3 regions of the Nocardia sp. NPDC020380 genome follow, and region 2 is predicted to be linked to each of the others. Evidence: riboswitches for the same ligand, from Rfam matches in the RefSeq annotation. Region 2 holds a riboswitch; each other region holds the start of a gene.
What was found. A riboswitch is a leader RNA that binds a small molecule or an ion and turns the genes downstream of it on or off. The one in region 2 is predicted to bind S-adenosylmethionine.
Positions count from the first base shown of each region.

Region 1: another riboswitch for S-adenosylmethionine. It lies ahead of ACH438_RS16175 (amino acid ABC transporter permease); the one in region 2 lies ahead of ACH438_RS20155 (rhodanese-like domain-containing protein).
Region 3: another riboswitch for S-adenosylmethionine. It lies ahead of ACH438_RS15280 (aminotransferase class V-fold PLP-dependent enzyme); the one in region 2 lies ahead of ACH438_RS20155 (rhodanese-like domain-containing protein).

Region 1 is NZ_JBIRVQ010000005.1:477,030-480,295, reverse strand. It holds gene ACH438_RS16190 (methyltransferase domain-containing protein) at 1-270, opposite strand, end outside; gene ACH438_RS16185 (HhH-GPD-type base excision DNA repair protein) at 344-922, shown strand; gene ACH438_RS16180 (flavin reductase family protein) at 1,030-1,578, shown strand; SAM riboswitch class I at 1,653-1,748, shown strand; gene ACH438_RS16175 (amino acid ABC transporter permease) at 1,758-2,633, shown strand; gene ACH438_RS16170 (amino acid ABC transporter ATP-binding protein) at 2,630-3,266, shown strand, end outside.
Region 2 is NZ_JBIRVQ010000007.1:97,371-100,636, forward strand. It holds gene ACH438_RS20145 (type 1 glutamine amidotransferase family protein) at 1-155, opposite strand, end outside; gene ACH438_RS20150 (O-succinylhomoserine sulfhydrylase) at 252-1,466, opposite strand; gene ACH438_RS20155 (rhodanese-like domain-containing protein) at 1,510-1,932, opposite strand; SAM riboswitch class IV at 1,948-2,063, opposite strand; gene ACH438_RS20160 (hypothetical protein) at 2,112-2,549, opposite strand; gene ACH438_RS20165 (FAD-dependent oxidoreductase) at 2,808-3,266, shown strand, end outside.
Region 3 is NZ_JBIRVQ010000005.1:285,844-289,109, forward strand. It holds gene ACH438_RS15270 (LysE family translocator) at 18-695, opposite strand; gene ACH438_RS15275 (heme oxygenase (biliverdin-producing)) at 936-1,589, opposite strand; SAM riboswitch class IV at 1,803-1,916, shown strand; gene ACH438_RS15280 (aminotransferase class V-fold PLP-dependent enzyme) at 1,969-3,266, shown strand, end outside.

The DNA of each region.
Region 1 (3,266 bases), on a different contig from region 2:
CACGCCGAGGGCGGTGCCGGTCGGTCCGACGCGGTCGGCGAAGGCCATGACCTCGGAGCCGGTGCCGGCGCCGATATCGACGGCGTTTTCGCCGGGGCGGGTGGCGAGCGCGTCGTGCGCCCAGGTCCGGAGCCTGCGGATGCCGGGTAGTGCGGCTTGCAGATCCTGGACGTCGACCAGCTGGTCCTGGCCGTCGCGGTCGAAACGGTCCGGTCGCAGTCCGGAGCCTCCGCCGTCGTGCGGCGTGTTTCCCACTGAAGAAATAGCCATGGTGTCGGGCATGCGCCGAAGCCTAGTCGTGACCCGCGTCACCGCAACGCAGGATGGATGGGATGATCGGAGCATGGTGAGCCGAAAGCTGGTTATTGCGCAGGATCCCGCCGCCGACGAACTGCTTTCCACGGATGATTTCGCCCTTTTGGTGGGTATGGCCCTCGATCAGCAGTTTCCGATGGAGCACGCATTCCGTGGTCCGCAGAAACTCGCCGACCGCATGGGCGGATTCGATATCCGGAAGATCGCGAACGCGGATCCGGAGGAATTCGAGGAGCTGGCCGCGACCCCGCCCGCCATTCACCGGTACGGCCGGTCCATGGGCCGCCGGGTGCAGGAGCTGGCCCGATACATTGTCGAGCACTACGACGGGCAGACCTCCGCGTTGTGGACCGAGGGTGATCCGGACGGCAAGGAAGTATTGAAGCGTTTGAAGGCGCTGCCCGGTTTCGGTGATCAGAAAGCGCGAATCTTCCTGGCCCTGTTGGGTAAACAGGAAGGCCTGCAAGCGAAGGGCTGGCGAGAGGCCGCCGGCGCGTACGGCGAAGCGGGTTCGCGGCGTTCCGTGGCGGATGTGACGGATGCCGAATCATTGACTCAGGTCAGGGAATTCAAGAAGCAGGCGAAAGCCGCGGCGAAGTCGAAGTGAGTAGGTGAGCGGACCCGCTCGGGCGGGTTCGCGGCGTTTCCGCACCCCTTGCGATCGGGCCGATCCCAACCCTGTCGGCGGCCGCGCGGGAGTGTTGCACTGGGGCGATGGGCGAGTTGACCTCGATCCGCGGCGGGACCGCCGCGTTGACCTCAGTCGACGGTACGGATCTCCGGCGGACGTTCGCGCACTTCCCCAGCGGGGTGGTGGCGGTATGCGCCCGCATCGGGGGTGTGGCGCACGGGCTGGTGGTGAGCACCTTCGTGCCGGTGTCGCTGGATCCGCCGTTGGTATCCATCTGCATGCAGTATTCGTCGCAGACCTGGCCGGAGCTGGAGAAGGCGAGCCGGCTCGGCCTGAGCCTGCTCGACGGCGAGCAGCGGGAAGCGGCGCTGAATCTGAGCTCGCGCACCGGGGATCGCTTCCGGAATGTGGACCTGCGCACCGGGAACGGGAACGCGGCGTTCATCGCGGGCGCCACGGCCTGGCTGGAGACCTCGGTGCACGCGCAGGTGCCCGCCGGTGATCACGCGGTGGTGTTGTTGCGGGTGCGTCGTCTGAGCGTGCGCCCGGAGTCGGAGCCACTGGTCTTCCATCGCAGCGGTTTCCGCGCGCTGCACGACGGGGCGGGGGCTATCAGCGAAGCCGCGAGCTAGTCCTGTTGCGGCGCAATTCGATTCACGGTGATCCGGAACGGCGACAGTCGCCGGTCCGGTTCGTATCGTCGTCATCACCATCCAGAGCGATCGAGAGACCTGGCTCGTAGACGTCGCAGCAACCCCCTTCACGTTCGGGTGCGGGTGCTTCCCGCCAGGACCGATGGAGGGACATTGTCATGAGCATCCTGGCCGCGCCGCCGGAACGGCGCGAGGAGGTCGACGACGGCGCGTTGCCGATCGCCCGCCGGCGGCATCCGTGGCGCTGGGTGGCGGCCGCCGTCGCATTGCTGCTGGTCGCGCAGTTCGTGCACGGGCTGGTCACCAATCCCGGCTGGGATTGGTCCACGTTCGCGCAGTACGTGACCGCGAGGTCGGTGCTGGCGGCCCTGAAGGTGACCCTCGAATTGACGTTCTGGGGCACCCTCATCGGTTTCCTGCTCGGGATCGTGCTGGCCATCGGCCGGTTGTCGAAGAACCCGGTGCTGCAGACGATCGCGTGGACGTACATCTGGGCGTTCCGCTCGATTCCGCTGATCGTGCAGTTGCTGTTCTGGTTCAACCTGGCGTACCTGTACAAGACGGTGTCGATCGGCATTCCGTTCGGACCGGAGTTCGCGCACTTCCAGACGAACCAGGCGCTGAGCGGTTTCACCGCCGCGGTGATCGGCCTGGCCCTGCATCAGGCGGCGTATTCGGCGGAAATCATTCGGGCCGGGATCATTTCGGTGGATCAGGGGCAGTGGGAGGCGGCCAGATCGCTCGGGCTGCCCTGGCGTCGCCAGTTCTTCACGATCGTGGCGCCGCAGGCCATGCGCGGCATTCTGCCGAACGCGGCCAATGAGGTGATCAGCCTCTTCAAGGGCACGTCGATCGTGTCGACGATGGCGATCGCCGAGTTGTTCTATCAGGTGCAGGTCATCTACGGCCGGAACGGCCGGGTGGTGCCGCTGCTGATGGTGGCGACGGTCTGGTACATCGTGCTGACCTCGGTGCTGAGCGTCATCCAGTTCTATATCGAACGGCATTTCGCGAAGGGCAGCGTGCGGAAATGAGCGAGTACGCGGTCGAATTGCGCGGCATCCGTAAGTCTTTCGGCACGAACGAGGTGCTGGGCGGGGTGGATCTGGCCGTGCGGCCGGGTGAGGTCGCGGTCATCCTGGGCCCGTCGGGTTCCGGGAAGTCCACGCTCTTGCGAACCATCAATCACCTGGAACAGGTGGACGCGGGCACGGTCCGGGTCGGCGGGGATCTGGTGGGTTACCGCCGTAAGGGCAACAAGCTGCACGAGCTGTCCGAGCGCGAGATCCTGCGGCAGCGGGCGCGCATCGGTTTCGTCTTCCAGAACTTCAATCTCTTTCCGCACCTGACGGTCCGGGAGAATGTGGCGCTGGCGCCGGTCGCCTCGCAGGGCCGTCCCAAGGCGGAGGCGAATGCCGAGGCGCTGGCGCTGCTGGCGCGAGTCGGCCTGGCGGACAAGGCCGATGAGTATCCGCGCCGCCTGTCCGGCGGGCAGCAGCAGCGGGTCGCCATCGCCCGCGCGCTGGCCCTGCGGCCGGAGGTGGTGCTGTTCGACGAGCCCACGTCCGCGCTCGATCCCGAGCTGGTGGGTGAGGTGCTGGATGTGATCCGGGACCTGGCCCGCGACGGTTCGACGCTGGTGATCGTCACGCACGAGGTCGGTTTCG
Region 2 (3,266 bases):
CCCATCGAGGTGATCGGTTCGAGCGTCCACCCGACCGTCTTGACCTGCCAGGTTCCGGGTTCGCGATGCCACAGCGGACGGTTGATGTGCGCAGTGGCGAATCCGGGCTCCCAATCGGAAAACGTGTCGTATACGGCCAAATGCACTGTTTTCATCATGACAGTATGCTGTCATGTTTGACAGCATACTGTCAATGGTTCGGGCAAAAGAAAACCCCGGCCGCATCGACCAGGGTTCTCCACTGCCGCGGATCAGCTCAGCGCGTGATCCAGATCGTTCAACAGATCCTCGACATCCTCGAGACCCACCGACAACCGCACCACACCATCCGTGATGCCCACGGCCGCACGGCCTTCCGGGCCCATCGCGCGATGCGTGGTGGTGGCCGGATGCGTGATCAGCGACTTCGCATCACCCAGATTGTTGGAGATATCGATGATGCGCAGGCCGTTCAGCACCTCGAAGGCGCGCTTCTTGGCCTCGTGCTCGGGGGCCTTCAGCTCGAAGGTGACCACCGTGCCGCCGCCCGACATCTGCCGCTGCGCCAGCTCGTACTGCGGATGCGACTCCAGGAACGGGTACTTCACCCACGCCACCGCCTCGTGCCCCTCCAGGAAACGGGCGATGCGCAGTGCCGAATCCACCGACTGGCGGACCCGCAACGGCATCGTCTCCAGGCCCTTGAGCAGCGTCCACGCATTGAACGGGCTCAAGGCCGGGCCGGTATGCCGCATGAGGTTCTTCACCGGGCCGTCGATGTACTCGTGCGACCCGAGGATCGCGCCGCCGAGCACCCGGCCCTGACCGTCGATGTGCTTGGTGCCCGAGTACACGGTGATATCCGCGCCCAGATCGAAGCCGCGCTGCAGCAGCGGGGTGGCGAACACATTGTCCAGCACCACCTTCGCGCCCGCGGCATGCGAAAGTTCCGACACCGCACGCACATCCACCAGGGTCTGCATGGGATTGGACGGGGTCTCGAAGAACACGGCCCGGGTGGGCACCGACAGCGCCTGCTCCCACTGGTCCAGATCCTCGCCGTCCACGAAGACCGTCTCCACGCCGAAGCGCGGCAGGATCTCGTTGCACACCACGAAGCAGGAACCGAACAGGCTACGCGCCGCCACCAGGCGGTCACCGTTGCCGACCACCGCGGCGAGCGCGGTGAACACCGCGGACATGCCGCTGGCCGTCGCGAACGCGGCCTCGGCGCCGTCCATCAGGCGCAGCCGCTCCTCGAACATGGCGACCGTCGGATTGCCGTAGCGCGAGTAGACGAAATGCTCGACATCACCGGTGAAGGAGGCTTCCGCCGCCTCGGCGCTCTCGAACACGAAGCCCGAGTTGAGGAACAACGCCTCCGAGGTCTCCTCGAAACCCGAACGGCGGGTGCCGCCGCGCACGCTGATCGTCGCGGGACCGACGCCGTCGGGAAGCGGCTTGTCGAACGAGCCACCAGAGATCATGACTGCCTCCAATCAGAGCGAGGTAGGTATCCGGCGGACGCGCTCACGACTGCCGCCACGGCAGCCCGTCGGCCCGCCAGCCGGTCCGGCCGCGATGCCCCTGCGCGTCCAGCGCACCTTCGAAACCCTCGACGACATTGAAGGAAGGCGTGAATCCGGCGGCGGTGGCGGCCGTGGCCGCACCGATCGACCGCTGCCCGGAACGGCAGATGAAGATGACCGGCGCCGCCGAGTCCGCGTTCCGGTCGGCCAGCGCCTGCTTCAGCTGGTCCCCGAACCGCGCGTTCGGCGTGCCCGTGGTGTCGACCCACTCGATCAGCGCGGTCGGCCGCCCGATGCCGCTGGTGTCGGGTACCCCGACGAACCGCCATTCGGCTTCGGTGCGGACATCGACCAGTACCGCGTCGGGATTGTCGCGCAACAGCTCCCACGCCTGCTCCGGCGTGATGTCACCTGCGTAGCTCACTTCGAACCTCCTGTGAATCCGCACTTGCCGCACCCGTTTTCGGTGCGAGGCCAGGTCGTCACCCGGAGCACCCCACCGCGGAGGAGGGTTGCCGACCAGCGAGCCGGGGCTTGACGCTGGTACTCATGACCTGGGAGAAGATTGCCCGGATTCGGGCCCGGCTGTCAAACGCCTGCTCACTATCCGGAATTGCAGACGACCCAGGTACCGGCGTTCTTGGTGAAATGCCAGGTGGTGGTGTCCTCGCGGTCACCGGTGCGGAAGGTGACCTGGGCGGTCGCCTTGTCGCCGTCCAGGGCCGGATCGGTGAGCCCCTCGAATTCGAAGGTTCTGCCGGTCCCACCGGGGACATGCAGGGGAGAACGGTTCTCGTCGAAGTCCGGGCAGGCCGCGCCCGCCTTGGGAGTGTCGGTGCCGCTGCGGGATTGGATGAAGCCGCGGGCCGCGAGGGACAATCGATCCGAATCTGTGACATTCTTCTCAGCCGGCGACACCAGGGCCGCGATCAGGATGCCGAGGATGACCAGCAGAATCAGGGTCGCGGCGGTCAGGAACGGCCACATCGCGCGTTTATCGGTCTGGTCGATCCGGACCTGCTGCTCCTCCACATCGCTCATGGCTAGATCATGCCTGGTCGACGCGGGTCTCTGGCCGCCGGGATGGGAGTACGCGGAAGTGGGCCGCGGCGTCACCGATAGAATCAACCGAATTGCCCGCGCGCGAGCGGGAATAGCCACACCACGCAGCAACGCTGCAGCGTCGGGGGTTCCAGGACGGCACCACCCGAGGCCCAGGGCGTCAACTTAGCCTAAGCTAAGACCGACGGCTGAGACCGACCGCCAAGTAGATTTTCGACCATAAGGGTGCGCGTAAGAATGACCGAACAGAGTGCAGCGACCCGCCCGCTACGCATTGCGATCGTGGGCGCGGGCCCGGCCGGCATCTACGCGGCCGACGCGTTGATGAAGTCCGACAGCCCCGCCGGTTTCGATGGAGTGAGCATCGACCTGTACGAGCGCATGCCCGCGCCGTTCGGTCTGATCCGCTACGGCGTCGCCCCCGACCACCCGCGCATCAAGGGCATCATCACCGCCCTGCACAAGGTGCTCGACAAGCCGCAGGTGCGCCTGCTCGGCAATATCGACTACGGCGTCGACATCACCCTGGACGACCTGCAGCAGTTCTACGACGCGGTCATCTTCTCCACCGGCGCCAACGCCGACCGGGCCCTGGAGATCAAGGGCATCGAACTCGACGGCTCCTACGGCGCCGCGGACTTCGTGTCCTGGTACGACGGACATCCCGACGTGCCGCGCGAATGGCCCCTGGACGCG
Region 3 (3,266 bases), on a different contig from region 2:
CCGTGCAGGAGTCCGGCTCAGACCGCCGAGGCAGCCGTCCCGATCCCCAGTGCGGCCAGGATCGCCGCACTCGCCTGTTCCAGCCGCGCCCGCACCTTGGGCCGCTTCAACATGGCCACCGCCCGCGAGGCCGCCACGGCCACCGCCACCATTTCGATTGCGGCGATGGTGGATTCGATGGCGCCCAGCGTGAGCGTGCCCCCGAAGGTCACATGCGTCAGGAACTGCGGCAGCACCGCCAGATAGAACAACCCCACCTTGGGATTGAAGATGCAAGATAGCAACCCCGCAGCGAACGCCGAGCGCAGCGACGACGCGCCCCGCGCCGCCCCGGCGGTTTCCCGCTGCGCCCCAGCCGCTTCCAGCTCCGCCCCGACCTCATCGAGCTCGGCGGCGGCCCGCCCCTGCTCCCGCCGATGCGCGAGCAGCGCCCGAACCCCCAGGTACAGCAGGTAGATTCCGCCGACCACCTTCAGCGTGCGATAGGCGGTGGCCGACTGCTCCAGCAGCGCCGCCACTCCCGCCGCGACGACAACCGCCCACACCAGCCCGCCGAAGGCCGATCCGATCGCCGCGGCCACGCCCTGTCGTGAACCGGCCATCGAGAACCGCAGCACCAGAAACGTATCCGGCCCCGGCGTGAGGGCCAGCAGAATGCACAGCCCCAGGAAACTCAACAGCAGCGCGATACTCACCGATCCATAGCAACCCATCCCGGCCCGCGAGCGCAAGAGCAGGCAAAACCTCGCGCACCCCGAACACCGGACCGGAGACCGCATCCCCGCCGCAGAGCGCGAGACCGCCGGCCGTGACAGCGCGCACGACCGGCGGTCTCTCAGCCGCGAAGATCCGCTTCCACGCGCCGGTCTCCGCGGCCGATCCGGCGAAGGTCGCCGATCCCTCCGACAGACCGGCGACCTTCGTGAATCTCGTTGTTACGCGGCGAATTCCGCGCCCAGCGCACGGAACAGGTCCGTGTTCAACGTGAATGCGTGCCGCGCCTCGTCTAGCACCCGCTCGACCTCGGGGCCCGCCACCGGCAGCCGGTCCAGGCTCTCGCGGTACTCCCGCTTGAACGCGGCCGGATTCGAGATCTCGTCGAAGACGTAGAACCGCACGCCGTCGCCCTTCTTGGGCAGGCCCCACAGCTTTTCGGCAGTCCCGCGGATGACCTGACCACCCGAGAGATCGCCCAGGTAGCGGGTGTAGTGGTGCACCACGTACCCGGCGGGCCAGGTCTGCGCGCATTCGTCGATGCGGGCGGCGTAGGCGGCGGTGGACGGCAGCGCGGTGAGTCCGTCGCGCCAGTTCTCGCCGCCGAGGTGCGCGAGATCGGTTTCGAGGGACTGCAGGCGCTCCAGTTCGGGGCGCACGAACGGCCCGGCGACCGGGTCGGAAGCCAATGCGGCGGAATGCTTTTCGAGGGCGGCGTACACGAACCAGAGTTGCGCGGTGTAGCGGTAGAACGCCTCGACCCCGAGCTGTCCGCCGAGCATGTCACGCATGAAGGTGGAGTGTTCGGCCTCGTTGTGCTGCTGCTCGGTCGCGGTGCGAATGAGCGTCGAGAAGGGCGTGGTGGTGTCCAACATGGTCGAGCAACCTCGTTTCAACTCCCCGGGCGCTCTCCTTTGGCTACCCTAACTTCTCCACCAACCGTACGCGCCAGCAACGATCGCGCGATTCGAACTTCGGGGCCCACCCGATCCAACTTTCGGATGATTTTGCGGCCGCTCCTATGGCATCCGTCACAGCGCGGGCCGGGGTTGACAAGCCGCCCGCCCATCTGCAAACCTCTCCAATCAGGTCATGAGTACCAGCGTTCAGCCCCGGCTTGCTGGTCGGCAACCCTCCTCCGCGGTGGGGTGCTCCGGGTGACGACCCGGCTGTCGCCCGACCGGGCGCGGCAAGCGCGGACTCTCGATCATTCGTTTTCTGATCGCGCGTCCATGGATCCGATGGGATTTCGTGATGACTGCTTTCGCCGACCAGACCTGTGCCCCGCTGGCCACCGTCTCGGGTTGTGAGCTGCAGGTGCCCCTCGTACAGGGCGGCACCACCACCTACGCCAACTTCGACTACGCGGCCAGCGCCCCCGCTTTGCAGCAGGTCACCGACCGGGTCGCGGAACTGCTGCCCTTCTACGCGAGCGTGCACCGCGGCGCCGGCTACGCCTCCCGCGTCTCCACCGACTGCTACGAGAACTCGCGCACCACCGTCGCCCGCTTCCTGAACGCGGCCGACGACCAGGTGGTCGTCTTCACCCGCAACACCACCGATTCGCTCAACCTGCTCGCGGCCTGCGTGCCCGGTGACACGGTGGTGCTGGACGTGGAACATCACGCCAACTTCCTGCCCTGGACGCAGCGCGGCCGCCGCGTGGTGCCGATCGCGGACACCATCGAGGAGACCATTCAGCGCCTGGTCGCGGAACTGTGCTCGAAACCCGCTGCGCTGCTTGCGGTTACCGGCGCCTCCAACGTGACCGGGGAACTGCTGCCGCTGGAGCGGCTGGCGTGGATCGCGCACCAGTGCGGCACCCGCATCCTGGTGGATGCCGCGCAGCTGGCCCCGCACCGCCGCATCGACCTGCGGACCACCGGCATCGACTACCTGGCCTTCTCCGGCCACAAGGCGTACGCGCCGTTCGGTGCGGGCGTGCTGGTGGGCCGCCGAGACTGGCTGGACCAGGCCGACCCGTACCTGGCGGGTGGCGGCGCGGTGCGCTCGGTGACCACCGACGGTGTCGAGTGGGCTCCGGCCCCGCAGCGGCACGAGGCCGGTTCCCCGAATGTGCTCGGTGTGGCCGCCCTGGCCGCGGCCTGCGACGCACTGGCCGCGCTCGACGAGACGACGGTCCTCGAACACGAGCAGTACCTCACCCACCGCCTCCGCTACGGCCTGAAAACCGTTCCGGGCGTGAACTTCCTGCGAATCTGGCGGGACAGCACCGACGCGGTCGGCATCGTGGCCTTCACCGTCGACGGTTTCGAGCCCGGCCAGGTCGCGGCCTACCTGTCCGCCGAGCACGGTATCGGCGTCCGCGACGGCCGCTTCTGCGCGCACCCGCTGCTCGCCCGCCTCGGCATGGACGGCGCCCTGCGCGCCAGCATCGGCCTCGGTACCACCGCGGCCGATGTGGACCGGCTCATCGACGCCGTCTCGACCCTCGTCGAAAAGGGCCCGGCCTGGAATTACACACGCACCGAAGGGCATTGGAACCCGGAGCCCGAGACCCGCCCGTTCGGCAAGGGCACCGAGGGCGCAGC